Regions from separate parts of the Neobacillus sp. 114 genome, predicted to be linked through region 2. Evidence: a T-box and tRNA genes for the amino acid it is inferred to sense, from the RefSeq annotation. Region 2 holds a T-box; the other holds one or more tRNA genes.
What was found. The T-box of region 2 lies ahead of trpS (tryptophan--tRNA ligase). A T-box ahead of a tRNA ligase gene usually reads a tRNA of that ligase, here a tRNA-Trp.
Positions count from the first base shown of each region.

Region 1 (15,616 bases), 2.5 Mb from region 2:
GCGGAAATATTCTTCGTCTAATTTTCTCATTAGGCCAGGCTGGCGGTGGGGCTGTTTATTAAACCTTGTTGCAAATGCATTCATTAATGGGTTGAGGAGGTCCACTGCCATTATCCCCTCTTCCATGGCACGCTTATCTAAATAATCTTTTAATTCCGGAATGACGATGGTATAGGCAATGATGGAATGGTCCTTTCTTGCCAAAATAATCACATCTTCAATGTCTTCAATGTCCTCTACATATGAGTTTCGGCGAATTTCTACCTGTCCACCATTAAACTGTGTTGCCACCGCTTTTACAACGAGCTCAGCTGTTTCACCAACCGAGTCAGATACTACGTAGACAACTTCCTTTTGTACCAAAATCGCAGCAACTCCCCTTAATCTATTTTTCTTCCATAAATTCTAAATAGGCCCTTGTTATTGTCGTCTTGGTAATTCTCCCTAACAACAAATATGTATTATTTTTATGATCGACTTCCTTTACTACCGGTAAGGAGTCAATATGAAAATTAATCATTTTTTTGGCCGCTTCGAGCAAGGTTTCCTCTGAATTAATCGTGATAATATTAGGCATTCTTGTCATAATGACACTTACGGGCAATTCTTGCAGATTTTTGTTCCCAAGTGCAGCCCTGAGCAAATCCTTTCGGGAAATCACTCCTGCTAAGTTTCCTTCTGTATCCACCGCATAAAGTGTTCCAACATCCTCGAGGAACAACTGAACAATCGCATTATAAACAGAAGTTGATTTTTCAACCACGATTGGATGAGCCTTAAAATCGGATACCTTTTGCTGAATAAACTTCTTCGCCTGACGTTTTACCTCTAATTTGTCATTAAAAAAATACCCTACACGCGGTCTGGCATCCAGACTGCCGGACATGGTCAAGATTGCAAGGTCCGGTCTTAATGCCGCTCTAGTAACAGAGAGTTTCTCTGCAATTTCTTTACCGGTTATCGGGCCATTTTCCTTTACAATCTGCAGAATTTCATCCTGACGCTTGGTGAGTTTAATCATTAGCACCACCTTATTCACAATAAATATGTTATATATATTTAAATGTGCTATACTTATTTGTATATAGTATAGTACATTTAAACAAATTCGGAAACAATAATTTTGCAAATTGATTAACTTTTTAATAAAAAACCCCACCGGCAATCGGCGGGATTCAGAATCACTTTTGACAATTAGGGCAATAAAGGGTTTTTCTCGACGAGATTGTTTCCATAACAATCGTAACCCTGCATCTCTTACACTTCTGTCCTTCAAGTTCAGGCATATTTATTTCCTCTAAAACCTCTTTTCCTTAATGCTTTCCAAAACGTCTAAACTCAAATAAAAAACCGAGTCATTTTGAACTCGGTTTTTGACTGCTATTTATTGTAATGGGCCTAAATGGACTTGAACCATCGACCTCACGCTTATCAGGCGTGCGCTCTAACCAGCTGAGCTATAGGCCCATAATAAAAAGTAATTATCAAAGACGAATTACATTATAACAAGAATTCTTTTACCTGTCGATAAATATCACAATCTTTTTTATTATTTAGCTGATTGGCGCACTGAATGGCAATTTAAGAGAGATTCACTGCGCCAATCGGGCAGCACATTACTTAATCCCTTTCAAGATTACCTTCCATTCTTTTTAATAATTCATATGGACGGACCTTGAAAGCTTCGTAGGGAGCCCTATTTCCCGTCATTGCATCAATCACCCTGGGAATAAATTTGCCTCTTTTAATATAGTGAGAAACATTGGAAGAATCGAGTTTGACGAAGCGAACTTCCTTGGTTTCCTTGGATGTTTTAGGCTCACCGCCTGCATACTTCCCACGAAAAACAATTGAAACAGTATTTCCATTTGAATACACACCCGATACTCCATGCAACTCAACTTGAATGCCTGTTTCCTCTAAAATCTCCCGAACAAGTGCCGTGTCTAAAGTTTCTCCTTCATCAACGCCCCCGCCAGGAAGTTCCCACGTATCTGCTCTCCAATAAGTTTTTACTAATAAAGTTTCTTGGTTCTCGTTTGTAATATACCCACTAACCGTTATAGTCGGTTTTGTTTTTGTATATTCTCCAAATGAAGATAAATAATCTTTTCGAGTATCGATAAAAAATTCGTCTACATTCGAAATGCGGTTTTGTAATTGTTTATACATCTCATCTTTAATAACACGCTCTTCAATTTTTAAATATTCTTCATGATTTGGATACTCCCAAATAATCGTTACCTCAGCTTTCCCTTTTGTCATCCAGCGGCCGATAATTTTTGCTCCACTTTTTATTTTCATTGGAAAAATAAGTTCTTCAAAAATTTCATTGAATTCGCTTACCTTATCAGGAACAAGCAGAAAAACTTCTCTTATATAAAACATTTTTTTCCCCATTTCATTCAGTGTACAAATTAAATTACACCAGTTTACGCGTCTTAATGAAATAGGTTCCATTTGTTAGTTCAATACGTTTGAATTAGCACAAAAAACACCTCCCTGAAAATTATAGGAAGGTGTTCATTCTAAGATTTATAGACAGGGGCAGTAGGAATCGAACCCACACTGAAGGTTTTGGAGACCTTAGTTCTACCTTTAAACTATGCCCCTATAAATGGTGGAGGGGGACGGATTCGAACCGCCGAACCCTGAGGGAGCGGATTTACAGTCCGCCGCGTTTAGCCACTTCGCTACCCCTCCATTATATAATTTTAAAAAAAGTAATAGCGGCGGAGGGGATCGAACCCCCGACCTTACGGGTATGAACCGTACGCTCTAGCCAGCTGAGCTACACCGCCAAAAGCAAATATGAAAATGGTGGAGCCTAGCGGGATCGAACCGCTGACCTCCTGCGTGCAAAGCAGGCGCTCTCCCAGCTGAGCTAAGGCCCCATACATATTATAATCAGGAAAACAGAATCTGAAGTAAGCGATCCTTCGTCCCGAACGTAGTACTCAATCAAGCTAAAGCTAGTTCCCGTTAGAGAAATAATGGTGCCGAGGACCGGAATCGAACCGGTACGGTAGTCACCTACCGCAGGATTTTAAGTCCTGTGCGTCTGCCAGTTCCGCCACCCCGGCATGTTTGGAGCGGAAGACGGGATTCGAACCCGCGACCCCCACCTTGGCAAGGTGGTGTTCTACCACTGAACTACTTCCGCATTTTAATCTCTTTGATGCGGGTGAAGGGACTTGAACCCATACGGTATTACTACCACTAGAACCTGAATCTAGCGCGTCTGCCGATTCCGCCACACCCGCAATATATAATATTGCATATTGGGATTTCATTCCCTCAAAACTAGATAATACAGAAGAAGTTTAGTAAAAACGAGTTGCCATTTTACATTGATGATTGTCTAGCTCCAGCGTCCAGCAACTAGTGTCCTTCGGTCTTTTCCCTACGATAAGTCAACATCGATTCGCTAAAGCTCATCGTGTTTCCTTTAGCTAATCAGAATTTATTACTAAATTCTGAACGCATAAGTTCAACTACACCTCTGTCTGCGCCTAACGGCTTGCCAATCGGCGAGTTTACACTTATCTCAGTCAAAGCCCTCCAGGCCATACGTTGCTAACCGGCCGCTTCCGCTTTTCTGTTTGGTTAAGTCCTCGATCGATTAGTATCAGTCAGCTCCACACGTCACCGCGCTTCCACCTCTGACCTATCAACCTGATCATCTTTCAGGGATCTTACTAGCTTGACGCTATGGGAAATCTCATCTCGAGGGGGGCTTCATGCTTAGATGCTTTCAGCACTTATCCCGTCCGCACATAGCTACCCAGCGATGCCTTTGGCAAGACAACTGGTACACCAGCGGTGCGTCCATCCCGGTCCTCTCGTACTAAGGACAGCTCCTCTCAAATTTCCTGCGCCCACGACGGATAGGGACCGAACTGTCTCACGACGTTCTGAACCCAGCTCGCGTACCGCTTTAATGGGCGAACAGCCCAACCCTTGGGACCGACTACAGCCCCAGGATGCGATGAGCCGACATCGAGGTGCCAAACCTCCCCGTCGATGTGGACTCTTGGGGGAGATAAGCCTGTTATCCCCAGGGTAGCTTTTATCCGTTGAGCGATGGCCCTTCCATGCGGAACCACCGGATCACTAAGCCCGACTTTCGTCCCTGCTCGACTTGTAAGTCTCGCAGTCAAGCTCCCTTGTGCCTTTACACTCTGCGAATGATTTCCAACCATTCTGAGGGAACCTTTGGGCGCCTCCGTTACATTTTAGGAGGCGACCGCCCCAGTCAAACTGCCCACCTGACACTGTCTCCCACCCCGATGAGGGGTGCAGGTTAGAATTTCAATACAGCCAGGGTAGTATCCCACCGACGCCTCCACACAAGCTGGCGCTCATGTCTCTCAGGCTCCTACCTATCCTGTACAAGCTGTACCAAAATTCAATATCAGGCTACAGTAAAGCTCCATGGGGTCTTTCCGTCCTGTCGCGGGTAACCTGCATCTTCACAGGTACTATAATTTCACCGAGTCTCTCGTTGAGACAGTGCCCAGATCGTTACGCCTTTCGTGCGGGTCGGAACTTACCCGACAAGGAATTTCGCTACCTTAGGACCGTTATAGTTACGGCCGCCGTTTACTGGGGCTTCGATTCAGAGCTTCGCTTAGCAGCTAACCCCTCCTCTTAACCTTCCAGCACCGGGCAGGCGTCAGCCCCTATACTTCGCCTTGCGGCTTTGCAGAGACCTGTGTTTTTGCTAAACAGTCGCCTGGGCCTATTCACTGCGGCTCTTCGGGGCTATTCACCCCAAAAAGCACCCCTTCTCCCGAAGTTACGGGGTCATTTTGCCGAGTTCCTTAACGAGAGTTCTCTCGCTCACCTTAGGATTCTCTCCTCGCCTACCTGTGTCGGTTTGCGGTACGGGCACCTTTTATCTCGCTAGAGGCTTTTCTTGGCAGTGTGGAATCAGGAACTTCGGTACTATAATTCCCTCGGCATCACAGCTCAGCCTTAAGGTGAACGGATTTTCCTATTCACCAGCCTAACTGCTTACACGCACATATCCAGCAGTGCGCTTACCCTATCCTCCTGCGTCCCCCATCACTCAAACGATAAAGAGGTGGTACAGGAATATCAACCTGTTGTCCATCGCCTACGCCTTTCGGCCTCGGCTTAGGTCCCGACTAACCCTGAGCGGACGAGCCTTCCTCAGGAAACCTTAGGCATACGGTGGATGAGATTCTCACTCATCTTTCGCTACTCATACCGGCATTCTCACTTCTAAGCGCTCCACCAGTCCTTACGGTCTAGCTTCAACGCCCTTAGAACGCTCTCCTACCGCGGACACCATAAGGTGTCCACCCACAGCTTCGGTGATACGTTTAGCCCCGGTACATTTTCGGCGCAGAGTCACTCGACCAGTGAGCTATTACGCACTCTTTAAATGGTGGCTGCTTCTAAGCCAACATCCTGGTTGTCTAAGCAACTCCACATCCTTTTCCACTTAACGTATACTTTGGGACCTTAGCTGGTGGTCTGGGCTGTTTCCCTTTTGACTACGGATCTTATCACTCGCAGTCTGACTCCCACGGATAAGTCATTGGCATTCGGAGTTTGTCTGAATTCGGTAACCCGATGAGGGCCCCTAGTCCAAACAGTGCTCTACCTCCAAGACTCTAACTACGTGAGGCTAGCCCTAAAGCTATTTCGGAGAGAACCAGCTATCTCCAAGTTCGATTGGAATTTCTCCGCTACCCACACCTCATCCCCGCACTTTTCAACGTGCGTGGGTTCGGGCCTCCATCCAGTGTTACCTGGACTTCACCCTGGACATGGGTAGATCACCTGGTTTCGGGTCTACGACTACATACTATTTCGCCCTATTCAGACTCGCTTTCGCTGCGGCTCCGTCTCTTCAACTTAACCTCGCATGCAATCGTAACTCGCCGGTTCATTCTACAAAAGGCACGCCATCACCCATGAACGGGCTCTGACTACTTGTAGGCACACGGTTTCAGGATCTCTTTCACTCCCCTTCCGGGGTGCTTTTCACCTTTCCCTCACGGTACTGGTTCACTATCGGTCACTAGGGAGTATTTAGCCTTGGGAGATGGTCCTCCCTGCTTCCGACCGGATTTCACGTGTCCGGCCGTACTCAGGATCCACTCGGGAGGGAACGAAGTTTCAACTACAGGGCTTTTACCTTCTATGGCCGGCCTTTCCAGACCGCTTCATCTACCCCGTTCCTTTGTAACTCCATGTTGAGTGTCCTACAACCCCGAAAGGCAAGCCTTTCGGTTTGGGCTGTTCCCGTTTCGCTCGCCGCTACTCAGGGAATCGCGTTTGCTTTCTCTTCCTCCGGGTACTTAGATGTTTCAGTTCCCCGGGTCTGCCTTCAATACCCTATGTATTCAGGTAAAGATACTGTTCCATTACGAACAGTGGGTTTCCCCATTCGGAAATCTCCGGATCGGCGCTTACTTACAGCTCCCCGAAGCATATCGGTGTTAGTCCCGTCCTTCATCGGCTCCTAGTGCCAAGGCATTCACCGTGCGCCCTTTCTAACTTAACCTAAAAGGTTTTTACTCTTAAAAATAAGAGAGAAAAACTAAAATGGCGATTACTCGGTTCTTACTTGGTTACTTCTTCGATACAATTATCTAGTTTTCAAGGAACAAAAAAAGTTCTGAAGGATAATTCCCTCAAAACTAAACAAACAAGAAACAGTCAACTTCTTATCAGTCCATAAGGACTGCATTATCCTTAGAAAGGAGGTGATCCAGCCGCACCTTCCGATACGGCTACCTTGTTACGACTTCACCCCAATCATCTGTCCCACCTTAGGCGGCTGGCTCCTTACGGTTACCCCACCGACTTCGGGTGTTACAAACTCTCGTGGTGTGACGGGCGGTGTGTACAAGGCCCGGGAACGTATTCACCGCGGCATGCTGATCCGCGATTACTAGCGATTCCGGCTTCATGCAGGCGAGTTGCAGCCTGCAATCCGAACTGAGAATGGTTTTATGGGATTGGCTCCACCTCGCGGCTTCGCTGCCCTTTGTACCATCCATTGTAGCACGTGTGTAGCCCAGGTCATAAGGGGCATGATGATTTGACGTCATCCCCACCTTCCTCCGGTTTGTCACCGGCAGTCACCTTAGAGTGCCCAACTGAATGCTGGCAACTAAGATCAAGGGTTGCGCTCGTTGCGGGACTTAACCCAACATCTCACGACACGAGCTGACGACAACCATGCACCACCTGTCACTCTGTCCCCCGAAGGGGAAATTCCTATCTCTAGGAGTGTCAGAGGATGTCAAGACCTGGTAAGGTTCTTCGCGTTGCTTCGAATTAAACCACATGCTCCACCGCTTGTGCGGGCCCCCGTCAATTCCTTTGAGTTTCAGCCTTGCGGCCGTACTCCCCAGGCGGAGTGCTTAATGCGTTAGCTGCAGCACTAAAGGGCGGAAACCCTCTAACACTTAGCACTCATCGTTTACGGCGTGGACTACCAGGGTATCTAATCCTGTTTGCTCCCCACGCTTTCGCGCCTCAGCGTCAGTTACAGACCAGAAAGCCGCCTTCGCCACTGGTGTTCCTCCACATCTCTACGCATTTCACCGCTACACGTGGAATTCCGCTTTCCTCTTCTGCACTCAAGTCCCCCAGTTTCCAATGACCCTCCACGGTTGAGCCGTGGGCTTTCACATCAGACTTAAAGGACCGCCTGCGCGCGCTTTACGCCCAATAATTCCGGACAACGCTTGCCACCTACGTATTACCGCGGCTGCTGGCACGTAGTTAGCCGTGGCTTTCTGGTCAGGTACCGTCAAGGTACCGGCAGTTACTCCGATACTTGTTCTTCCCTGACAACAGAGCTTTACGACCCGAAGGCCTTCATCGCTCACGCGGCGTTGCTCCATCAGACTTTCGTCCATTGTGGAAGATTCCCTACTGCTGCCTCCCGTAGGAGTCTGGGCCGTGTCTCAGTCCCAGTGTGGCCGATCACCCTCTCAGGTCGGCTACGCATCGTTGCCTTGGTGAGCCGTTACCTCACCAACTAGCTAATGCGCCGCGGGCCCATCTGTAAGTGTCAGCCGAAACCGACTTTCAACCTTCCCTCATGCGAGGGAAGAAATTATCCGGTATTAGCTCCGGTTTCCCGAAGTTATCCCAGTCTTACAGGCAGGTTGCCCACGTGTTACTCACCCGTCCGCCGCTAACCACCGGGAGCAAGCTCCCTGTGATTCGCTCGACTTGCATGTATTAGGCACGCCGCCAGCGTTCGTCCTGAGCCAGGATCAAACTCTCCAATAAAGTTGAGTCGATTAGCTCAAAAATGTTACGTTGGCTTCGTTTCAAATGAAACGAATATTATTGTTTGTTGACGTTTTTGTTTGTTTAGTTTTCAAAGAACTATCTACTAATCTATCGATTAGCGGCATTTTTTATATTAACATAATGTCTTCTATTTATCAACCTACATCAAGATAATTTATGAAACAGAACTTTTCTTCCAACTATCTCGCATCAGCGACAATGATTATATTACTACTCAAATTAATGTTCGTCAACTGTTATTTTTAACTATGATAAAAGTTCATTTCAAATAGTATTTTTAAAAACGTTTAGTTTTCTTCAGCTTAGGAAAAAATACTTAAGTAATTTTTCTCAAGGAAGGGGCTGTTAACTTGAATTCCAATCCACTGAAAAAAGAAAATGATAAAGAATTCGTCGATTCTAGCGTTCAAGATCAATTAATCAATTCAACCGATTCAGATAAGACACCAGAATTTGACGAACTCGGAACACCACTTAATGAAATTTGAAATTCAAAACCCTTTGCTAGTGAAGTAGCTCTTCCTGGCAAAGGGTGTTTTTTAGGGTCCTTAACCTTGTTGTATTTCCAGCAACACAGGGCAATGATCACTTCCCATAACATGGGCGTGAATATCGGCATTTTTTATACGCTCACATAAAGTTTGCGAGACGATGAAGTAGTCGATCCGCCATCCGATATTTCTTTCCCTAACTTTATTCATGTATGACCACCACGTATAAGCTCCCTCTTTATCCGGATAGAAATGGCGGAAACTGTCGACAAATCCCGCCTCCAGAAGTGTTGACATTTTAGCGCGTTCTTCGTCTGTAAATCCCGAATTTCCTACATTTGATTTCGGATTCCTTAAATCAATTGCCATGTGGGCAACATTTAAATCGCCGCAAAAGATAACTGGTTTTATCTTATCCAGCTCTTGCAGATGCTGAAGAATCCGCTCCTCCCAATCCAAACGGTACCCTAACCTTGCTAAGTCTCTCTGGGAATTTGGTGTATATACATTGACCAAGAAAAAATCAGGGAATTCTATTGTAAGAATTCGGCCTTCATTTTCATCATCTTCCTGTCCTACTCCATATTTAACTGATAACGGTTCAGCTTTTGTAAAAACAGCCGTACCTGAATAACCTTTCTTAACGGCATAGTTCCAGTATTGATGATAGCCTTCTAACTCCAGACTAATTTGCCCTTCTTGCAATTTCGTTTCCTGAATACAAAAAATATCCGCATCCACTTCTTGAAAATATTCCAAAAAGCCTTTCTTCACACAAGCTCTAAGACCGTTCACATTCCAAGAAACTAGTTTCATTTATTGATCCTACTCCCTTATGACTTTTATTCTTTTTAATAAAGGTCATTGTATCAGCTTTAGGAGACACACGGAAAGAATTTTGTTCAGAAAATAAATGGAAAAAGGCAACGAATCGCTGCCTTTTTTAGGGGATAAATTTCTTTTCAATTAATTGATAGTCAAAAAGCTGTGATACAGGAACAATTTTGATATTCTTCTTTTTAAACTCATCCATCGACTGCAAAATTCCGTTCGAGCAGACTTTCCCAGTCACTCCAACATGGCCGATCGCAATAGCCTTTCTTTTCAACTCTGTCTTTTTTACCAGCAGGTTCATCTGTTTTCGGACATGCGCGGAGGATGTAATATCATCCAGAAAGACATCATTTTTTAATAGAGGAACACCCATTTCGGCTGCAATCTCAGGAAATTTCGATTTGCTGCTAGTGCCACTGTCAACGATATATAGATTTTTTTCTTTGGCTACCTCTACAATCGCGCGGACAATTTTTTCATTTTCCACAGCCAACGAACCCATGTGATTATTTAGCCCAACAGCATACGGAACACTCTTAACAGCCTCTAACACACGTTCTCTTACTTGCTTTGGGGATAGGTCAGCGGTAATGGGTTTAGGTCCAAGCCACGATCGTTTCCCTCTTTTCGGCTCCATCGGCAAATGAATCATGACTTCAAAGCCATTTTTATGAGCTAATTCTGCGTGTTTTTTTGAGTTATCTGTAAAAGGCATGACTGCAGCTGTAATAGGTACATCTCCTTCCAAAAAGTCACTCGCCCCTTTGATGCAGCCCCCAAAGTCATCAATAATAATGGCCGCTTTAAGCTGTTTTGCCTCTGATTCCTTTGCGATCACTTTTGTATTAATAGGCAGAACCAATAGTAAAAGGAGGAAAATCACGAATTTCTTCAATATAAAGACCCCCGTATGTGAGTTATTGAAGATATTTTCCCCTTGTTACACGTTATTAGTCCTAATGAAAAAGAGAGCTGAAAATTCAGCTCTCCCGTTAAAATTATTCTTCATCAAAAACGCGTACTTCTTTCATGGTGTCACCGTTTCTCATTGATCTTACAGCCTCAAGATCAGAAGTTACTTGCCCAAAAACAGTATGGACGCCATTTAAGTGCGGCTGTGATTCATGAACAATAAAGAATTGGCTGCCGCCAGTGTCTCTTCCCGCATGAGCCATGGAAAGTGAACCTGGTACATGCTTATGTGGATTACCTTCTGTTTCACACTTTATAGTGTAGCCGGGACCACCCATTCCTGTTCCTGTAGGGTCCCCCCCTTGAGATACGAAGCCCGGAATTACTCGGTGAAAAATAACCCCATTGTAAAAACCTGAGTTCGCAAGTTTCTCAAAGTTTTCAACTGTCCCCGGCGCTTCGTTTTGAAATAAATCAAACTCGATTTTCGCGCCATTTTCCATCAATATGTATCCTTTTTTAGCCATATATAACACTCCTTATGTAAAAAATCATCTTAATCATACACTTTTCATCAAAGAAAAGAAAGTATTGGCACATTTGCCCATTTATATTTCTTACAGGAGTGTGTTAAAATAATCTCACCCCTTCCGATCATTTCGCTTGTTGCGGGACACTTAACCACTGTACGGACGGAAGGGGCAGCCGAGACTTTGTCTCGGCTTTTTTATTTTTCTTCTTTTTCCAGCCATTGAAAAAATGCCGTTACCACTGATAAAAATAACAGATACCAAAAAAAAGTGTAAATATGCTTCCACTCCACCGTATGCTTAAACAAGCCAAGAACCTCAGCTAATTTTTCTAGAATAGGCATCAATAAGCTGACAAACAGAATTACACCCATCCTACCCCATTTATTCAACCCAGCAATCACATATAAAAAAACGGCCATCAATATCGGAAGCACCACCAGCGTAAACCCGATATTTATGGAAAAAACGGCCGCTAGCGGGCGAAACGTAAACTCATACATTCCCTTCCCTACAAAATAAAGATCCAAATAAGTCCCTATTAATGAGCCGAGCACACCGCCAGCCAACACATGCTTAAAAGTTAATCGTCTTTTTGGCAAGAGCAGCGATTTCGAGCCGTTCAAGTGTTTTACAGTATTCATCCCTTATCTCCCCGTCCATCATTTCCATATCGTCCACTAAATAATCCGCTACACGCCAGTCATCAAACCAATCCCCAAGCTCCGCTTCCGGCTGGCTAACATTTTTCCAAGCATTTTCAAGATTCGGGCTGTAAAATCTTCTCGCTCCCTTCCTAAGCCTGCAAGATTTCAGGCGAAGCGGATAAGCTATGCCGGGTGTCCCCTCATTCACATTATTAAAAAGATGCGGCCAATAATCCTTTCGCGAGCCAGTATGCGGATGCAATTTTGCCCATTCCAAAGCTTGTTTATGAAAATCTTTATTTTTAAAAAGAACGGAATATAACTTTTTCCCAAGTAAAATCCGTTCATGCAGGGATTCAAATTGATGAAGCGTCTGGCCCTTCAGTCCCCCATCCCCATATGGAAAAAGTATATGGTTGAAGGAAAGTACGTCCTGAAGGATAAATTCAAACTTATTTAACACCTCCTTCTGATAAACCGGATTTTGGACCACCCTTTTTTCCAAATAGCTTTGTTCGTTAATAACCATCGCAATACAATGAATATAGCGGTCATGATTTTTCCAGAAATGATTCCAAATCGTTTCCATGAAGGTTGAAACTTTTAAATAAGAGAGCATATAAAACAATGGTTTGCCGCGCCTTAGGCTTTCCTCATAAAGCAGAAATTGGGGATAAACATCCTGAAAAATCAGCCAATTACCCCTCTCTAAAAAAGAAAAAAATGATTTTCTTTCCTTTTTAGAAAGCAGCCTTGTTAAAAATTCCCCTTTTAAGTCGGTCATGTTGTACCCGCCGTTCCGCGATACAGTATGACCCAAAAACGCCCATTGTATATCCGGGTACCGGATATAGAAATCAAGATATGCTTTTGTCCTTGTCACATTATTAAGGTTATGTTTCGCTGTTTCGTTCTTTATATTTTCTAAAAGATTTCGTTCTCTCCCTGTTAATGGAAGCTTGACCGCTGGAGCCCCTTTGCTTTTTTTCTTTAATTCGTCCCGGATGCTTTCAAGCGGTGGTTTGTCACGATTTCTCCAAAAGAACATGGCAAATCCCCCCAATGTGAATGGTCCTTGCACAATAGGAATATGTATAGCCTAAGGAGTTTTACTTGAGAAAGGGGTGACCATGCTGGTGGATATACAAATGGGTATCGATTGGATTATTGACAGGCTTAGAAAAGACCAATCTCCTGATGGCTCCTGGGATTATCCTTTTGATACAGGAATTTCAACGGATGCTTATACCATCATTTTATTACGCACATTGGAGATACATGATGAAGAATTAATCCAAGGTCTTTGCAGACGAATTTTAAGCAAGCAGGAAAAAAACGGGGCTTGGAAGCTTTTTTATGATGAAGGAGAAGGAAATGTTTCGGCTACGCTAGATGCGTACTACGCCCTCCTATTTTCCGGTTATTATTCAAAAGAAGACAAGAATTTGCGGGAAGCTAAAAAATTCATTTTGGCACATGGCGGTCTAAAAGAAGTTAGTACTTATACCAAAATTATGCTAGCTCTAACTGGCCAATACAGGTGGCCTTCGTTTTCACCACTGCCGATTGAAGTTATTCTTTTGCCGACTAACTTCCCGATAAATTTCTATTCCTTTTCTGTGTTTGGGCGTGCTAATTTGACACCGATAATGATTCTTGCCTCCAAGAAGTTATCGATAAAAGCTAAAAATGCCCCCGACTTATCCGACCTGCACATCCACCGGGAGGGAGACGAACAATGGATTCGCTCGGATGAATGGCGCTCGTTGTTATCCTTGATCGAAGAGGGAGTGGAGAATTTAATTGGTATCCCCGAAGAGCTCAAAAAATTAGCACTTGAACGAGCAAAAAAATACATGCTGGACAGGATTGAACCGGACGGAACATTTTTAAGTTACTACAGCAGTACATTTTTAATGATTTTCGCCCTTCTCTCGCTGGGCTACAAAAAAACGGACCCAATTATTACAAAAGCAATCGAGGGACTAAAGTCCATGAAATGTGAAATAAACGGGTTCCCACATATGCAATATACCACCGCCACTGTTTGGAATACATCCTTAATCGGCTTTGCCTTGCAGTCTGCAGGAATATCATCGGAAGACTCCATGGTTGCAGAAGCAAACCGTTACCTGTTAAGCAGGCAGCAGCATAAATTTGGCGATTGGGTGATTCATAATCCCAACAGCTTGCCTGGAGGATGGGGCTTTTCAAATATAAATACAATCCTGCCGGATGTGGATGACACTACTGCCTCCCTTAGATCACTTTCAAGAATTGCCTCCTCTGAAAAAGCAACTTGGGAGAGGGGAATCAGCTGGACCTTGTCGATGCAAAATGACGACGGCGGCTGGCCAGCCTTTGAGAGAAAAACCGATTCAAATTTGTTAAAATTATTGCCGTTAGAAAAAGGCGAGTTTTTGTTAAAGGACCCGACATGTGCCGATCTAACTGGAAGAACATTAGAGTTCTTTGGTAATTATACAAATCTGCCTAAAAATCACACTGTCATAAAAAAAGGCATCAACTGGCTTTGGAAAGACCAAAGGCGAGACGGCTCCTGGTATGGCCGCTGGGGAATTTGCTATACGTACGGAACCTGGGCAGCTATCACCGGATTACTGGCAGTTGACGTACCAGAAAGGGACCAACGTATTCAAAAAGCAGCAGACTGGTTAAAAACCATTCAGAATCCGGATGGCGGGTGGGGAGAGTCCTGTCACAGCGATTACCAAAAGACTTACATTCCACTCAAATCCAGTACCCTTACACATACCGCATGGGCACTTGATGCCTTAATTACGCTTGCCCCTAAACCAACTGCCGTCATCCAAAAAGGGATGGCTTATCTATTAGAATCGTTAGATAAAGACGACTGGACAACAGAATATCCAAAAGGACAGGGAATGGGCGGAGCCTTCTATATCCATTACCACAGCTACCGGTACATCTTTCCGCTTATCGCCCTAAGGCACTATCAAAAAAAATACCAATGATTAGATTCGACGGACTCATAGAGCCGTCGTTTTATTTTACGACTAGCCTGACAAGCTCCCGATAAATCTCCACCATCTCATCGAGCTTCATTCTGACCAATCCGCTTGTGTTCGGGGCAACAAAGTCTACCGTCCCCGGCACAATGGCCTCCTCCTGTATCCCCCATGGTGCTGTTTTCAGGCCGCTGTATTCCAGATATACGCCTTTTCCAACATAACAAACAATTTGAGGCTTCAGTCTTTCAATCTTTTGTTTTAAAATTTCCCTGCCTTCTTTGAATTCTTCCTTCGTAATTTCAGCGGCAGCTTTTGTCGGCCTTGCCACTATATTTGTAATACCCATTCCTAATTCAAGCAATAAATCACCTTCCGATGGGTCCAATTTTCTTTGTGTCAAGCCTGCTTCATGAAGGATTTTCCAAAAACGGTTGCTGGGCCCTGCAAAATGATGGCCCGTTTCACTTGAGCGGACCCCGGGATTAAAACCGACGAATAAAACAGCTAAATTTTCCTTTATTCGATCTTTGACTGGTTTCATAATCATAGCCCTTTCTTAAAAACCAAATTATTATTTTATCATAGCCTTTTCAGTTTCCTTTCAGACAAACTTCATCTTATACAAATTATTTAATTTTGGATATATCAATCTTGCGAATCGAGGTAATGATGCTAATCAACAACCCGATAATCGTGACTATGACCAAAGAATACAAGAATTTTGGATCCTTTAATAACAGCAGGCCTGAAATAATAATCATTCCATCGATGGTTAAGGCAATCAACCCCACATTCACCTTTGACCATTTGGAAATAATCAGAGCAAGCAGGTCGATTCCGCCGGGACTTATATGATTTCTTAGCATTACGCCTACACCGATCCCGATTATAATGGCCCCAAG
Region 1 is NZ_CP126144.1:4,366,802-4,382,417, forward strand. It holds gene QNN06_RS21135 (pyruvate, water dikinase regulatory protein) at 1-363, opposite strand, end outside; gene ccpN (transcriptional regulator CcpN) at 386-1,021, opposite strand; gene QNN06_RS21145 (zinc finger domain-containing protein) at 1,182-1,286, opposite strand; tRNA gene QNN06_RS21150 (tRNA-Ile) at 1,394-1,467, opposite strand; gene QNN06_RS21155 (NUDIX domain-containing protein) at 1,621-2,388, opposite strand; tRNA gene QNN06_RS21160 (tRNA-Trp) at 2,543-2,613, opposite strand; tRNA gene QNN06_RS21165 (tRNA-Tyr) at 2,619-2,703, opposite strand; tRNA gene QNN06_RS21170 (tRNA-Met) at 2,728-2,801, opposite strand; tRNA gene QNN06_RS21175 (tRNA-Ala) at 2,819-2,894, opposite strand; tRNA gene QNN06_RS21180 (tRNA-Leu) at 2,995-3,083, opposite strand; tRNA gene QNN06_RS21185 (tRNA-Gly) at 3,089-3,163, opposite strand; tRNA gene QNN06_RS21190 (tRNA-Leu) at 3,180-3,263, opposite strand; rRNA gene QNN06_RS21195 (23S ribosomal RNA) at 3,603-6,538, opposite strand; rRNA gene QNN06_RS21200 (16S ribosomal RNA) at 6,734-8,283, opposite strand; gene QNN06_RS21205 (hypothetical protein) at 8,658-8,795, shown strand; gene QNN06_RS21210 (exodeoxyribonuclease III) at 8,856-9,614, opposite strand; gene QNN06_RS21215 (divergent polysaccharide deacetylase family protein) at 9,742-10,527, opposite strand; gene QNN06_RS21220 (peptidylprolyl isomerase) at 10,631-11,071, opposite strand; gene QNN06_RS21225 (CBO0543 family protein) at 11,272-11,718, opposite strand; gene QNN06_RS21230 (DUF2515 domain-containing protein) at 11,651-12,769, opposite strand; gene QNN06_RS21235 (terpene cyclase/mutase family protein) at 12,870-14,717, shown strand; gene mug (G/U mismatch-specific DNA glycosylase) at 14,749-15,255, opposite strand; gene QNN06_RS21245 (YitT family protein) at 15,341-15,616, opposite strand, start outside.
Region 1: it has a tRNA-Trp gene. The T-box ahead of trpS (tryptophan--tRNA ligase) is inferred to sense a tRNA for this amino acid. The anticodon was not compared.

Region 2 (15,616 bases):
AAAAAGGACCTGGCCTCCTTTTATCTCGGAATTATGTTCTGGAAGAAGCCGCATAATGGATTTTGTGGTAACAGACTTACCAGAACCAGATTCCCCTACAATTGCCAGAGTTTCCCCTTTAAATAAATCAAAACTCACTCCGCGAATTGCTTTAACTTCCCCAGCAAAGGTGTGGAATGAAATATTTAAATCTTTTATTTGTAAAATTTTCTCCACTATAAATCACCCGCCTTCTAATCACGCATTTTTGGATCGAATGCATCTCGTAAACCATCTGCCACCAGATTGAAACAAACCATAATTAACGCAATCATGATCGATGGAATAATCATTTGATATGGAAAAGCAATCATTGAATGATAGCCGTCATTCACCAATGTCCCCAAGGACGCATTTGGCTCTTGCAGACCTAACCCAATAAAGCTTAGGAATGCTTCGAAGAAAATCGCATTCGGGATAGAGAACATTGTATTTATGATAATGACGCCAAACATGTTTGGAATCATATGTTTAAATATGATAGATCCATTTGAAGCGCCTAACGTTTTGGCAGCCAAAACAAATTCCTGATTTTTAAATTTTAATACCTGGGCACGGACCACACGGGCCATACTTGTCCAACCGGTAAGAGCGATTGCAATAATGATCGGAACAATACCCGGTTTTAACACAAGAATCATTAATACGACGACAATTAGGTTAGGAATCCCGACGATAATTTCCACTATCCTCTGCATGACGCTATCTACGCGCCCACCTAGGTAACCTGAAATCGCCCCATAGGTCACCCCTATCAGCATGTCCACTAGTGCTGCCATAAAAGCGATGAAAAGTGATATTTGAGTTCCTTTCCAAAGACGTGCAAAGAGATCCCGGCCAAGGCCATCTGTACCAAACCAATAGTACTCCTTTACCTCTCGGATCTCATAAGGGTTGTACTCCGTCCCATTCTTTCGCTTTAATGTCCCATCAAACGGGAGCCAGTGGATGTTTTCCAACCCTTGTATACGAGGTGGTAAGTTATTATTCTTTGTATTTTGCGTATCAAATTTATATGGTGTCAATAAAGGCCCGACAAACGCTAAAAAGATGACGATGACAATTATCACTAAACTTAGCACTGCACCTTTATTTTTTTTGACCCTTAGCCAAGAATCCTGCCAAAAGTTTAAGCTGGGCTTGGAAATTTTCTCACTTTTAGATGGATCTATATGGGCGGGCGCAAACATATCCTTCGAAATAGCTGTTTCTTTGTTTAACATTTAACTTTTCCCCCCCGAGATACGAATACGTGGGTCAATTATACCGTAAAGAATATCTACTACTAATATTATGACCACAAACAAAGCAGCAAATAAAATATTCGTTCCCATAATAACCGGATAGTCGTTTACCATAATCGCTTTAACAAATTGCTCACCAATACCTGGTATTCCAAAGATATTTTCAATAACGAGGGAACCTGTCATAAGCCCTACTGCTAAGGGGCCAAGAACTGTAACAACTGGAATTAAGGCATTTCTTAAAGCGTGTTTTACACTTATCTGCCAATAACTTGCGCCTTTTGCTTTTGCCAATGTAATGTATTCTGTACCCAAAACTTCCACCATTTCAGTCCGCATAAAACGTGCCGTAATCGAGATTGGGAACATCGCCAAAGCAATCGTTGGCATAATGGTATATTCCGGCCCTTTCCAAAACATTACAGGGAACCAACCAAGTTTGACTCCTAGGTAATACTGAAGCAATCCCGCAAAAATAAATGATGGGATTGATTTACCAACAACAGCAATAAATGTCGAACCGTAGTCCACCCATGTATTCTGCTTTAATGCGGCAACTACTCCTAAGACAATTCCTATTAAAGCACCTAAAATCATTGCCTGAATACCAAGTACAGCAGATGGACCAATTCGTATTTGAAGAAGTTTTGTAACCGGGGTATTATCAAATTGAAAGGAGACTCCTAAATCACCTTTAACCAAGTTCGCTATATAATGAACATATTGAATAGGCACAGGATCATTCAATCCATACTTTTCTTGCATGATATGAAGCTGTTGAGGCGTTAATTTTTCCGCACTATTAAAAGGAGTACCCGGTATAAGTTTCATGAGGAAAAAAGTAACAGAAGCTACAATGAATAAGGTCAATATCATATAGACAATTCGTTGCAAAAGATACTTTGCCATGCCTACACCTCCTATTAATGAAATATTCGACGTTTTTCGACAATTTAGATACAGGTGAAAAGAGAGTATATTTCGACAATATACTCTCTCCCCTATTTGGTTAATTATGATTACTTATTGGTTTCAACAATCTTAACATGTTGGAAATCCATGTCTGGGCTCATTGCATGAGTAACAAGACCTTTTACTTTCGGGTTAACTAAGATGTTAGCTGCACGTTGATACATCGGTACAATTGCTGCATCGTCTTCTAAAAGAACTTTCTCCGCATCATGAAGAGCTTTCCAGCGCTCATCAGCCTTCGCTCCCAAAGTGGTTTGGGCTGCTTTGACCAACTCATCATATTTTGCAGAGCTATAGCTCATGCGGTTATTTTGTCCGCCAGTTAAGAATAAATCCATATAAGTCATAGGGTCTGCGTAGTCAGGTCCCCATCCGGCAAATAATAAATCATAATCTTGTTTATTTTCACGGTCGATACGGATTTTGAACGGAACACTTTCAATATTGATTTTTAAACCAGGTAAGGTTTTCTCTAATTGGTCTTTTACGAACGCATCCGTTTTCTTAGAAGATTCAGTATCTTGACCTACATAAGTGAACGTTAATTCTTTTTGACCAAGCTCTTGAAGACCTTTTTCCCAAAACTTTTTGGCTTCCTCTTTATTCATTTTCATATAAGTGGCTGCGCCATCACGGAAATCCTTGCCATTATTAAAAGCAAATTCCTTTGGAACAATGTAATCTGCAGCAATAGAACCGTTAGCCAATACGTCTTTAACAAGGGCATTCTTATCAACTGTTAATGCAATAGCCTTACGAATATTTAAGTTCTGGAATGCAGGATTTTTTTGATTCATTTTTAGCCAGAATACTGATGGTTCTGTGTAAGTAAGCAATTCTTCAGATCCTTGATATTGTGAAAGAATAGCAGCTTGAGCAAGCTTAGGCGTAACGTCTACTTCCCCCGCTTCAAAAGCATTTGCAGAAGCTTGCGGGTCTTTTGAAACATTAAAGTTAACTTTCTTTAATGTAATATTTTTAGCATTCCAATAGGTGTCGTTTTTCTCTAACGCCCATTCAGTTGCTGTCGGGCCGTCCCATTTTGTCATTTTGAACGGACCATTAAAAAGAATGTGTGCAGCATCTGTCGCATATTTATCACCCTGTGCCTCAACATACTTTTGGTTTTGAGGGAAGAATGTATAAAACGCAAGGTACGATTCAATATATGGAAGCGGTCTTACTAAATCGATTTCAAGTGTATAGTCATCTAAAGCTTTAATACCTAAAGTTTTGATATCTTCAGGAGTAGCTTTTTCCCCTTTGGCGATGATTTCAGAAGCATTTTTAATTCTGTCTTCCATGAAATATGGACCATATTCAGAAGCAGTTTTTGGGTCAAGCGCACGCTGCCATCCAAATACGAAGTCATGTGCGGTTACAGGATCGCCATTAGACCATTTAGCATCTTTTCTCAACTTGATTGTAATTACAGTTTTATCTTCGTTATATTTTGGCATGCTCTCAGCTGCGGCTGGAACGATCTTTTGGTTTTCATCCAAGCGGAATAAACCTTCATTCACAGCATTCAACATGATGCCGCCCATGGTGTCTTGGTTTTTAGCACTATCCATTGTTGGAATTTCGGCTGACTCAAGAACATTTAGCGTTTGATCTGCCGCTAATTTTTCCTCTGTAGTTTTGGTTTTTCCTTCGTCCTTGCTTTTTTCCTCGTTCTTAGTACCACCAGAACAGGCTGCAAGGAACATGCTAAGTACTAGCGATAAAACTAGAAGTAGTGAAAGTTTTGATTTCTTCACTAGTAGACCTCCCTTTTCTATTATTCTGAAAAATTACTACATTCTCTATTATACATATTTTCATTCTCTTGTACATTACTTTTTGAAAATTAATTTACATTTTCGAGACAATTCTTACGTATGAATTACAATTTACTATGTTATAATTTATATTTATAAAGGTTTTTTCATTTAAAAAACCCTACTAATACAGTGTTTTGGAGGAATTTAATTGAAAATTGTCCCTAATAAAAGTGTCTTTTTGGTAGCGTTTACACAAATTGTCATTTTTATTTTATCGTTTATTTTTTACGGTGAAATTTCCATTGTTAGTTATATCAATATATCTTTTTATATCTCACTTGCACTGCTCCTTTCCTTTTTGCTTATTTTCACAATTCAAAGCGGATTTTATGATGCGATTTCCAAGTCGTTTAACTTTACCCAATCGCTTAAGACTAATAAACGGAAATTTGAAGACATTCCTGGTTTATCACAACTTGTAACAATTGATAAAAAACCCTTCCTTTTTTATGCTATTGTAAACGGCATTCTTATGCTGATTGCCCTCGTTGTTTATTATGTTTTACTAGCTTGAAATGAAATATGTAAATCATTTATAATGGGAAATAATCGAATATATTAGATAAGCAATGAAAAAGAGTAGTACGTATCGTCCTTTGTTTTAGAGAGTTTGTGGGTGGTGGAAACAAACACAAAGAAATACGGAATGGACTTTGGAGCTTCTTTCTGAGCCTTATAAAAGGAAAAGTAGGAGTAGACGTTCCCCGCGTTAAAGGGTTTTAAAGTGACTCAGTATACTGAGTAATTAGGGTGGTACCGCGAGCCATTCGTCCCTATTTTTGGGGATGAATGGCTTTTTTTATATATTTGTTTAGGAGGATTATTTATGAAGACAATATTTTCGGGAATTCAGCCAAGTGGAACAATCACACTTGGTAACTATATTGGTGCACTTAAGCAATTCGTTGAGCTGCAGAATGAATATAATTGCTACTTCTGCATAGTCGACCAGCATGCAATAACTGTCCCGCAAGATCCCGCAACTTTGAGAAAGAACATCCGCAGCTTGGCAGCCTTGTATATCGCAGTGGGAATCGATCCGGAAAAAGCGACATTGTTTATCCAATCAGAAGTTCCCGCCCACGCTCAAGCCGGATGGTTGATGCAGTGTGTGTCCTATATCGGAGAACTAGAGAGAATGACCCAATTTAAGGATAAATCTGCAGGTAAAGAGGCTGTATCTGCAAGTTTATTAACCTACCCGCCATTAATGGCCGCAGATATTTTATTGTATAATGCTGAACTTGTTCCAGTAGGTGAAGACCAAAAACAACATTTAGAGCTTACACGTGATCTTGCCGAAAGATTTAATAAAAAATATAGAGAAATTCTCACGATGCCTGAAGTCCGCATTCCGGAGGTCGGTGCCCGTATTATGTCCCTGCAGGACCCGACTAGGAAAATGAGCAAATCCGACCCGAATCAAAAAGCATTCCTTGCATTGCTTGATGACCCAAAACAAATTGAAAAGAAAATTAAAAGTGCTGTGACCGATTCAGAGGGAATTGTTAAGTATGATAAAGAAAATAAACCAGGTATTTCAAATCTTTTATCCATATACTCTATCTTAGGAAATATGACTATTGCTGAACTTGAAGTGATGTACCATGGTAAAGGTTATGGGGACTTTAAGGGTGATTTGGCCGATGTTGTTATTAAGGCATTTAAACCAATCCAAGATAAATACTATGAATTAATGGAATCAACTGAATTAGACGAAATATTAGACCTTGGTGCAGAGAAAGCAAATAAAGTTGCTAGCAAAACCTTGAAGAAAATGGAAAATGCAATGGGCCTTGGAAGAAAGCGCAAATAGCTAATAAATGAAAACTCGCCGATTGGCGAGTCCGATAGGACGTTCATGAGGCGTAGTTGAATTTATGCGACAGGAAAGTATAAATTTTTGAAAATTTATACTTTCCTATTAGCAAAAAAAGCCTGAACCGCAAAAGGAATGAAATATATTCCTTTTGGGTCAGGCTTTTAGTTTACCTTTGGACCGTGTTCCATTTCCCATAGCTTTTCAAAAAATGGCTGTCCCTTTATTAAATTTTCACAAAAGATTTCGTGTTTTTTTGACCAGCCAAATTTGATTTCTTCATAAAGCTGTTCCCAGGCATCAGCAAAATTTAGTTCTTGGATTGTTTGGTAGCGTTCTGGGCACCACTCAGTAAACCAATAACGAATCTCAGCTTCATTATTCGATGAAAACAACTGATCTAAAGCCATAAACAGAAGCTGCTTTATCTGCCGCTCTTTTCTTGTCAAACCCAGCATTAACGTAGGTTCTGGAGAAAGAATATGGAAGTCTTTTTTACTCGATTGATTATAAAATATAAATTCCTTAGGTTCATGATTGCTGATCATTTCGTACACAAGCTGTTCCTGTCTTGGAATTAACCGGCTTTTTCGAATAGGAATATTATAGCCAATCGTATCAACAGCAAGAATGCCTACCCCATCGGTTACCACAAAGCAGTAATCCAGTTGGATCCGTTCATGGTTTTTTCGCAAGTATGCTTTTTGGTAAATATCATCTAGAAGCTGCTGTGGCAATTCAGATAAATCATTTTCAATATAGTTAAAAAGAATTGGCTCCACTTTTAGCAGCGGTACTTGGTCAAGTAGTTCAACTCCGTCATCCTTGCGCCATTCGTGGAAGTGGCAGACATTATAACCGTTTTCTTCTCCTTCAAACCAATTCACCCATACATCATGAAGATATAACATTGTATAATCCCTCACTTCAAGAAACTGTTTGTCAATCAGTATGGGCAGGCGACAGTTAAATTATTCCTTTATATACATTTTGCTCCGGTTGTTTCCATATTATTAGGTATAAAGCCTCATAAAAAAATCTACCATGTCTAAATGGTAGATTTTTATCTTCTTGATTTAGGGTTAAAAGCGTCTTTTAGGCCTTCACCAATAAAGTTGATGGACAGAATGGTCATGGTAATGATGAGTGCTGGCGGCATCCATATCCAGAGCTTGTACTGAAGGACATCAGGTTCATTCGCAGAATTAAGCATATTGCCCCAGCTTGGCGTTTCTTGCGGTACACCAAATCCAAGGTAACTCAGTGCCGATTCAATGACAATCATCGAAGCAAATGTAATGGTTGCTTGAACAATGATAGTTGATAATACGTTTGGTAAAAGATGTTTAACGATTACTTTTGCCGGTGAACAACCAATAGAGATGGCCGCTGTAATATATTCGTTTTCTTTTTCGGCTAGAATTTTACTTCTGACAATCCGAGCAATACCACCCCAATAAAGGAAACTAATTACAGCGATTAAAACCCATAAGCCGCTTACTTTCCCAAAGAAAATGGCATTAATAACAATGACAAAAACCAAAAATGGGAAGTTTAGGATAAAATCAGTAAATCTCATTAATAGGTTATCAACTGCTCCGCCAAAATAACCTGCTACAGAGCCAATTAATGTCCCAATAAAAATAACAAATATCGTACAGCTTAATCCAACCAATAGCGAAATCCTACCGCCATATATCAGTCTGGTAAACACATCCCGGCCTGATTTGTCCGTTCCGAGCCAATGCTTACTCGAAGGCTCTAAGGACATGTCCGCAATATTTACTCTCGTTATATCAGCCGTTGTGATATAAGGAGCCAAAAAGGAGATAATCCCAACAATAACTAAGAAAATGAAACTAATCATTGCGAGTTTATTCTGAACGAATTTTTTCCTAGCGATTGCCCATGGTGATAAGCTTTTTTTCGGGGGTGCTGCCGATATATTGGTATCCTTTTGTGTATCGATTTGCATCTTTTCTCCCCCTTTAATCCAATCTGATTCTCGGGTCTACAACACCATATAAAACATCAGCAATTAGGTTTCCGATTAGTGTTAAGAACGAGAACAACATGGTCAACGTCATTAAAACTGGATAATCCCTTGTTCCAACTGATTGGAGGAACAGCTGTCCAAGACCCGGATATGTAAAAATGGTTTCCGTAATGATGGCACCGCTAATAATCGCAACAAGGTCAAATCCCAAAAAGGTAATCAAAGGAATAATCGAATTCCTTAAAATATGAACATTATAAATTTTTCTTTCAGGCGTCCCTTTAGCGCGTGCTGTCCGAACAAAATCCTTGCGGCTGTTTTCAATAATATCGTTCCGTAAAAATTGTGTATAACTTGCTGTACTTAATAAACCAAGTACAATGGCTGGCAGCAATACATGATGAAGACGACTTAACCAATATTCCAATGTACCATCGGTAACCCCGATGTCAACCGATCCATTGGAAGGAAACCATCCTAAAGTAAAGGAAAATAAGTATATCGCAAATACACCGGCAATAAACGATGGAATAGATAAACCTAAATAGTTTAATCCCCCAATAAAATTATCTCCAAATGTATAGGGTTTTCGGCCTGCATATGAGCCCATAATAAAAGCGAGAATATAAGTTATTAGTATGGATGTAATGCCAAGCATAAGAGTATTAGGAAGGCGTTCGGAAATAACATCTGCTACAGGAATTTTAAAGCGTGTTGACTTGCCAAAATCCCCTTGGACAAAATTATCGATCCAGCGAAAATATTGCTGAGGCATTGGATCATTATAGCCTAATTTTTCCCTCATCTCAGCGATATATTGTGGATCTGTATTCCGTGGGTCGATTTCGCCGCTGATGCCGTCACCCGGCATTAATTTTGCTAAAGTAAAAACGACGATGGAGATGAGGAATAACATCGGAATCATGCCCAAAATTCTTCGAAATGAGTACTTCAGCATGTGCATTCTCCTTGTCTATAACTATGTTAAATACGGTGGTGCAATGCCCCGTTGATTAAAACGGGAGAGAAAAGAAAGACCCTAAGTCTCCCCTTCCTCTTCCCATTTATATCAATAGCTTACATATTCATGTGAAAATGCATTTACATAGTTTAATGCATGTCTATTTGCTGTGATTATTGCTTAATCCACCATTCATTTGGACGATTCTTACCTGATACGTCAAATGTAACGCCTTGAACACGCTTAGAAACTGCCATTGTTTCTTCTAATTCAGCAATCGGTAAAATAGGCAGATCCTTCATAAATAGTTTTTGCCATTGAATATAGAGATCCTTACGCTTGTTGGTGTCTGTTCCAACAACATTAATGTCAAGTGCCTCATCTAGTAACTTGTCACTTTCATCATTTACCCAGCGTGGGTAGTTCCAAAGTGCTTTGGAGCCCCATAGTGGAGTTGGATCTGGATCGGACCCAGTGGACCAGCCGCCGAAGAATACTTCCATAGACTTATCTGCTTTTTCAAGTTGATCATAATACAAGTTGAAATCAACCATGGAAACCTTCGTTTTTAAGCCAACTGCTTCCCAATATTGAGCCATTGCTTTCGCACGGGCTTCAAATGTAGGGTTTTGTGTTGCATAGTGAGAGAAGTTCACAACAAATTCCTTACCGTTTGGATCTTCACGGAAACCATCACCGTTAACATCCTTATAACCTGCTTCATCAAGCAATTCTTTTGCTTTCTTCGGATTATATTTGTACTGCTCTAATTGGTCGTTTGGTGCTGCAATCCAGTGGTTCGTTGGGATAGGACGGTTAACCGGCTTACCTACGCCGAAGAAGAACGCTTTTACCCACTCTTCACGGTTAATTGCATAGAACATCGCTTCACGAAGCTTTTTGTCAGCGTATTTTGGTTCATTCATGACGTTTTTCTCGCCATCCCAAGTACCTAAGCGGAAACCAACATAATAGTAGCTAACGCCAGGATATGTTATTGCATTGACATTATCTAGAGCTTTAACTTGATCAATAATGCTTGGGTGGAATGAAGTCATGTCAAGTGTACCGTTTTTTAGTTCGCCAACGGATAGAGATGGGTCAATTACCTTAACTACAATTTTGTCGATATGAGGCTTGCCAGCAAAATAGTCATTAAATCGTTCCATTTCAACAGATTCACCTGGAACGATTTTTGTTACCTTGTATGGTCCAAGACCCACTGGTTTAGTGCGGACTGCTTCAGCGCTCATCATATCTTTAACAGCGACACCTTTAAAAGCAGTACGGTTCATTGGGTATGTCCAAAGATTATCCAAGTTGTTGACACGGGCTTTGTCAAATGTAATTTGGACATGATAATCATCGGTGACTTTAATACCTTCAATTTTGTCAGTTTTTCCATCATGGAAATCTTGAGCACCTACGATATTTCTTACGTTATCAAAACGAGGGCCTTCATAATCTTTGTCGGCAATAGTATATAGGGCAAATTCCCAGTCTTTTACTGATAATTCATCGCCGTTGTGCCATTTAACACCTTTTTTGATTTCAAAATCAAACACTTTATTGTCTTCGGTTTTCCAAGAAGCGATGTATGGCTGTGCCTTTAATTGCGCATCATAATCGATTAGGTTTTCATCAAATAATTGAAGAATTTCATCATCAACTGCATCGCCGTAGAAAGAGTAGTTTAATAATCCCTTGAAGGAAGAATCCAAAGCATAAACTAATGTCCCGCCATCCTGAGGTTTTCCTGCAGTTTCACCGGATTTTCCTCCGTTTTCTTCTTTCTTAGTACCAGCTTTTTCGCCGCCGGAGCATGCAGCTAAAAATGCTGATAACACGAGCATTAAAACTGCAAGCCAGAGCATACTTCTCTTCTTCATTTGTTTCCCCCCTAATAAGTTTTACTGCTTTTGTAGATGTCCAGCTTCAGCGTCAAGGCGCTTCCGCTTTTCTACTAATAAAGGTGGCAAGCTACTCGGTGAGAGGGCTTCACCTCCTTTAATGTAGGTTTGCTTTTAGAACATTCCTCCATTGCCATTGGGCAGCGAGGATGGAATGGACAGCCTGCAGGAGGATTGATTGGGCTTGGCACATCTCCAGTTAAAATGATCCGCTCCTTCTTATGCCGTGGATCCGGATTTGGTATTGCGGAAATTAATGCCTGGGTATATGGGTGCAAGGGTTCGGCATAAAGGCTATTTTTATCGGAAATCTCTACCATATTCCCTAAATACATAACCCCAATGCGATCACTCATATGTTTGACAACACTTAAATCGTGAGCGATAAAAAGAAAAGTCAGGTCAAATTCTTCCTGTAAATCCTTTAATAGATTTAATACTTGGGATTGCACGGATACGTCTAAAGCAGACACCGGTTCATCCGCTATTATCAATTTTGGCCGCAGCGCAAGGGCTCGGGCAATTCCAATCCGCTGGCGCTGTCCACCAGAAAATTCATGCGCATATTTATAATAGGCATCCGGCGGCAAGCCTACCTTTTCTAACAAATCCATTACTTCATTTTTTAATTCAGATTTGCTTTTTTTGTGAAAGTTATAGATTGGTTCGGCAATAATATCCCCTACCATTTGCATCGGGTTCAAAGAAGCGTAGGGATCCTGGAATACCATCTGCATATCTTGACGGATTTCCCTTAAATGTTTTCCGGAAATTTTCGTAATGTCTTTTCCGTCAAACAGAATACTACCTTCCGTTGGTTTTAGAAGTCTTAAAATGGTCCTGCCCGCCGTGGATTTTCCACAGCCGGATTCCCCTACAAGCCCTAGCGTTTCCCCTTTTTTAATCTCAAAGGAAATATTATCAACCGCTTTGACATGGCCGACAGTCCGTTTAATAAAACCACCTTTAACAGGATAATAGGTTTTTAGATTTTGAATTTGTAATAGTGTTTCAGATTGAGAGGAAAATGCTTCTTGGTTATGTACAGAAGTAGGTCTCATTACCTCACCCCTTCTCTTGGTTTACTTGTTTCGTAGAGCAGGCAGGCAACTTCATGGCCATAATCGGTTTCAGCGAGAATTGGGGTTGTTGTCAGACATTCTGGCATCGCCTTTGGACAGCGGTTCGCAAACCGGCAGCCGACCTTAGGCATATTCGTTAAAGAAGGTACGATTCCTTGAATGGAGCTAAGTCTTTCTTCCTCTTGTTCCATTTTTGGAACCGCTCCCAAAAGTAAAGTCGTATAAGGATGCTTTGGATTATAGAACAATGTTTCAACATCAGTACGTTCAACAATTTTGCCGGCATACATAACGATGACTTCGTCACACATCTCGGCAACCACACCCAAATCGTGGGTAATTAAAATGACGGACATATCATTTACTTCCTGAATGCTTTTCAATAATTCGAGAATTTGTGCCTGAACCGTCACATCAAGGGCTGTAGTCGGCTCATCAGCAATTAACAATTTAGGCTGACAAGCAATCGCGATTGCAATCATAACGCGTTGTCTCATACCGCCTGAAAGCTGATGCGGATACTCATCAACGATTTTTTCCGGGCGGGAGATTCCTACGCTTTTCAACAAAGCAATAGATTTCTGCCTAGCTTCTTTTTTTGATATTTTCATATGGTTAAAAAGAACCTCTTCAAGCTGATATCCTATTGTAAAAACAGGGTTGAGAGAGGTCATTGGTTCTTGGAAGATCATTGAAATATCTTTTCCGCGAATTTTATTAATTTGTGCTTCAGTCATTTTTTCAAGATTTATGCCATCAAAAACGATTTCACCTGCCTTGATTTTCCCTATCCCTTTAGGAAGGAGCTGCATGACTGACAAACTCATGACAGATTTACCGCAGCCTGATTCACCGACAACTCCGACAATTTGCCTCGGTTTAACCTTAAATGAAACATTATCGACAGCATTATAAAAAGTCCCGTCAATATCGAAAGCAGTTTCTAAATTTTTTACTTCTAGCATTGGTGCCTCTTTGAGTGATGATTTATTTGCGCTCATGCTACACCTTCTTACTTTTTGTATTATTCTGTTAATTAGTTATATTTAGATAGAATTTTATTACAGAGTTATTACAATTGCAAGACTTTTTTGTTTAATTAGTCAATTCTAAATTAACTGAAATGGGAAAAGCCTGAAAAATCAGGCTCTACCTGGAAAAATCAACATTCTCTTTTAAATATTTTGAAGCAGGCTGAGTAAAACTTAGTTTTGTAGAATAATTTTGTTTCTCGTAGAATTTTCGGATAATATTATATCCTGCAGCATATCCGAGTAGCAACGGAAATCTTCCCCCGCCATATAGAAGTTCATCATGGAGTTTTTGATTTTTACTTATATCTAGCTGTTTTTTTATATAACGATCCCAAAAATAAGAGATTTCCCTATCTGTATACATACGGCACCAGTTTGCTAAATATTCCTTGCCACAATGTTTATAGACAGCATATTCCGCAAGGCCCTCAATGATAAGGGAGTCCAAAAGGGTGTATTCTTTAAAATCTTTATTAAGTGCACGAAGCCGGCAGACATGATGATATTCATGTACAAATAGAGCTTCAACCTCTTTTAAATCTTCGTAGCTGGAAAGAAAAAGGAACATCTTATCAGGGAAAGATACCCCTGCCTTCCGCCTCTCATCTCTCCTAATAAATAACCCTCCCCTTTCATTTAACGGGAAAAGGAAAATGGGTATATTCGGGCCTGACCATTTCTTTATATAGATATTGAACAATTCTTCCACCCTATCCCAGGCGTTGTATTCCTTCATTTCACTTACATTATTTCGGGATTTCCAGGATGGCCGGTACATTCCAAAGTTTTGCAGCTGATTATATATTTCATTGGCCTTTTGCCCCTTAAAATATGGGAGCAGCCGTTCACAGATTTTTATTGGACGATCAAAATCTTTTTCAAGCCATTGATCGGTTCTGATGATCCCCATTATTGCACCCCATTTAAGTGTTCATTCTAATTTATAGTTTATGATGGCTTTTAGGGGTGGTTCTCGGTTGAAAGGCGCTGTAACATAAAAAGAAAAGAGACCAAGATATTCTCGGTCCCCATTTCATATTATTGATATTTTTTAAAGACAATGGTTGCGTTGTGACCGCCGAATCCTAATGAGTTACTCATGGCAACGTTGATTTCTTTTGGTCTTGCTTCATTGACAACATAATCCAAGTCACATTCCGGATCTGGTGTCTCATAATTCATTGTTGGCGGAAGAATGCTCTCTTGAATAGCCCTAACGGTAATAATAGCTTCTACCGCCCCCGCAGCGCCAAGTAAATGTCCCGTCATCGATTTTGTTGAACTCATGGCTACCTTATAGGAATGTTCTCCAAAAACATTTTTAACAGCCATTGTTTCAAATTTATCGTTATATTCAGTACTTGTTCCGTGAGCGTTGATATAGTCGATATCCTCCGGACTCAACCCGGCATCTTCAATTGCCATTTTCATTGCCCTGGCACCGCCTTCTCCTCCTGGCGCCGGTGCAGTGATATGATAGGCATCTCCGGTTGCTCCATAACCAACAATCTCCGCATATATTTTTGCTCCGCGGGAGAGCGCATGCTCTAACTCTTCTAGAATAACGATTCCGGCACCCTCGCCAATAACGAAGCCATCACGGTTTTTATCAAATGGACGGCTGGCCGTTTTTGGATCCGGGTTTGTCGATAAAGCTGTATTTGCACAGAAGCCTGCTACCGCCATTCTCGTAATCGGAGCCTCTGCACCACCTGTTACCATGACATCTGCATCCCCGCGTTGAATGACTTTAAATGCATCCCCAATGGAATTTGTCCCTGTCGCACAAGCGGTAACGGTACACGAATTAAAACCTCTTGCACCAAGTGTGATGGAAACCTGGCCTGTGGCCATGTCAGGAATCATCATAGGAACAAAGAACGGGCTGACCCGCTTGTAGCCTCTTTTTTGAAACATCTCAAATTGATTTTCAAAAGTTTCCATGCCGCCGATACCAGAACCAATCCAGACTCCGACACGGTGAGAGTTTTCTTCATTTATTGTTAAGTTCGCATCCTTTACAGCCATTAATGCACTCGCTACTGCATAATGCGTAAAACGATCCATTTTTCTTGCATCTTTTTTGTCAATAAAGGTTTCCGCATTAAAATCCTTGACCTCTGCTGCAACCTTGGCCGGATATTCATCTGCATTTAAGCGGGTAAGCGGCCCGACTCCTGATTTACCTTCAATTATGCCTTTCCAAGTTGTTTCAGCATCATTCCCGAGTGGTGTTACCGCTCCAACGCCTGTCACAACTACCCTGCGTTTATTCATTTTTCCATCTCCTTTTTAGGATTTCCTTTTCCCTATAAATAAACCTTGTTCTATTATTAGCTAAACTTACGATTATTTTCCCCAGCGGATGGCAATGGCTCCCCATGTTAGGCCGCCGCCAAATCCAACCATCACGATTAGATCATCATCTTTTATTTTACCTGCTTCCAACTCTTCAACTATCGAAATTGGAATCGAAGCTGCTGAAGTATTTCCGTATTTATGAACTGTTTTAGACATTTTTTCGACAGGCAGCTCCAATCTTTGTCTTGAAGCCTCCATAATCCTGATATTGGCTTGATGAGGAATCAGAAAATCAACGTCTTCTTTCTTTAAACCTGCTTTTTCAAGAACATTTATACAGCTTTCACCCATTTGCCTTACCGCAAACTTAAATACTTCACGGCCATTCATAATGATGTATTCGTCTTGATATAAATGCTTTGCTCCTGTTCCGTC
Region 2 is NZ_CP126144.1:1,862,984-1,878,599, reverse strand. It holds gene QNN06_RS09390 (ABC transporter ATP-binding protein) at 1-216, opposite strand, end outside; gene opp3C (oligopeptide ABC transporter permease) at 234-1,262, opposite strand; gene opp3b (oligopeptide ABC transporter permease) at 1,263-2,192, opposite strand; gene QNN06_RS09375 (peptide ABC transporter substrate-binding protein) at 2,303-4,015, opposite strand; gene QNN06_RS09370 (DUF3899 domain-containing protein) at 4,227-4,592, shown strand; T-box leader at 4,639-4,856, shown strand; gene trpS (tryptophan--tRNA ligase) at 4,905-5,894, shown strand; gene QNN06_RS09360 (YjbA family protein) at 6,062-6,808, opposite strand; gene opp4C (oligopeptide ABC transporter permease) at 6,961-7,872, opposite strand; gene opp4B (oligopeptide ABC transporter permease) at 7,886-8,851, opposite strand; gene opp4A (oligopeptide ABC transporter substrate-binding protein) at 9,028-10,743, opposite strand; gene QNN06_RS09340 (ABC transporter ATP-binding protein) at 10,818-11,825, opposite strand; gene QNN06_RS09335 (ABC transporter ATP-binding protein) at 11,825-12,847, opposite strand; gene QNN06_RS09330 (DUF2268 domain-containing putative Zn-dependent protease) at 12,996-13,790, opposite strand; gene fabF (beta-ketoacyl-ACP synthase II) at 13,919-15,157, opposite strand; gene QNN06_RS09320 (beta-ketoacyl-ACP synthase III) at 15,230-15,616, opposite strand, start outside.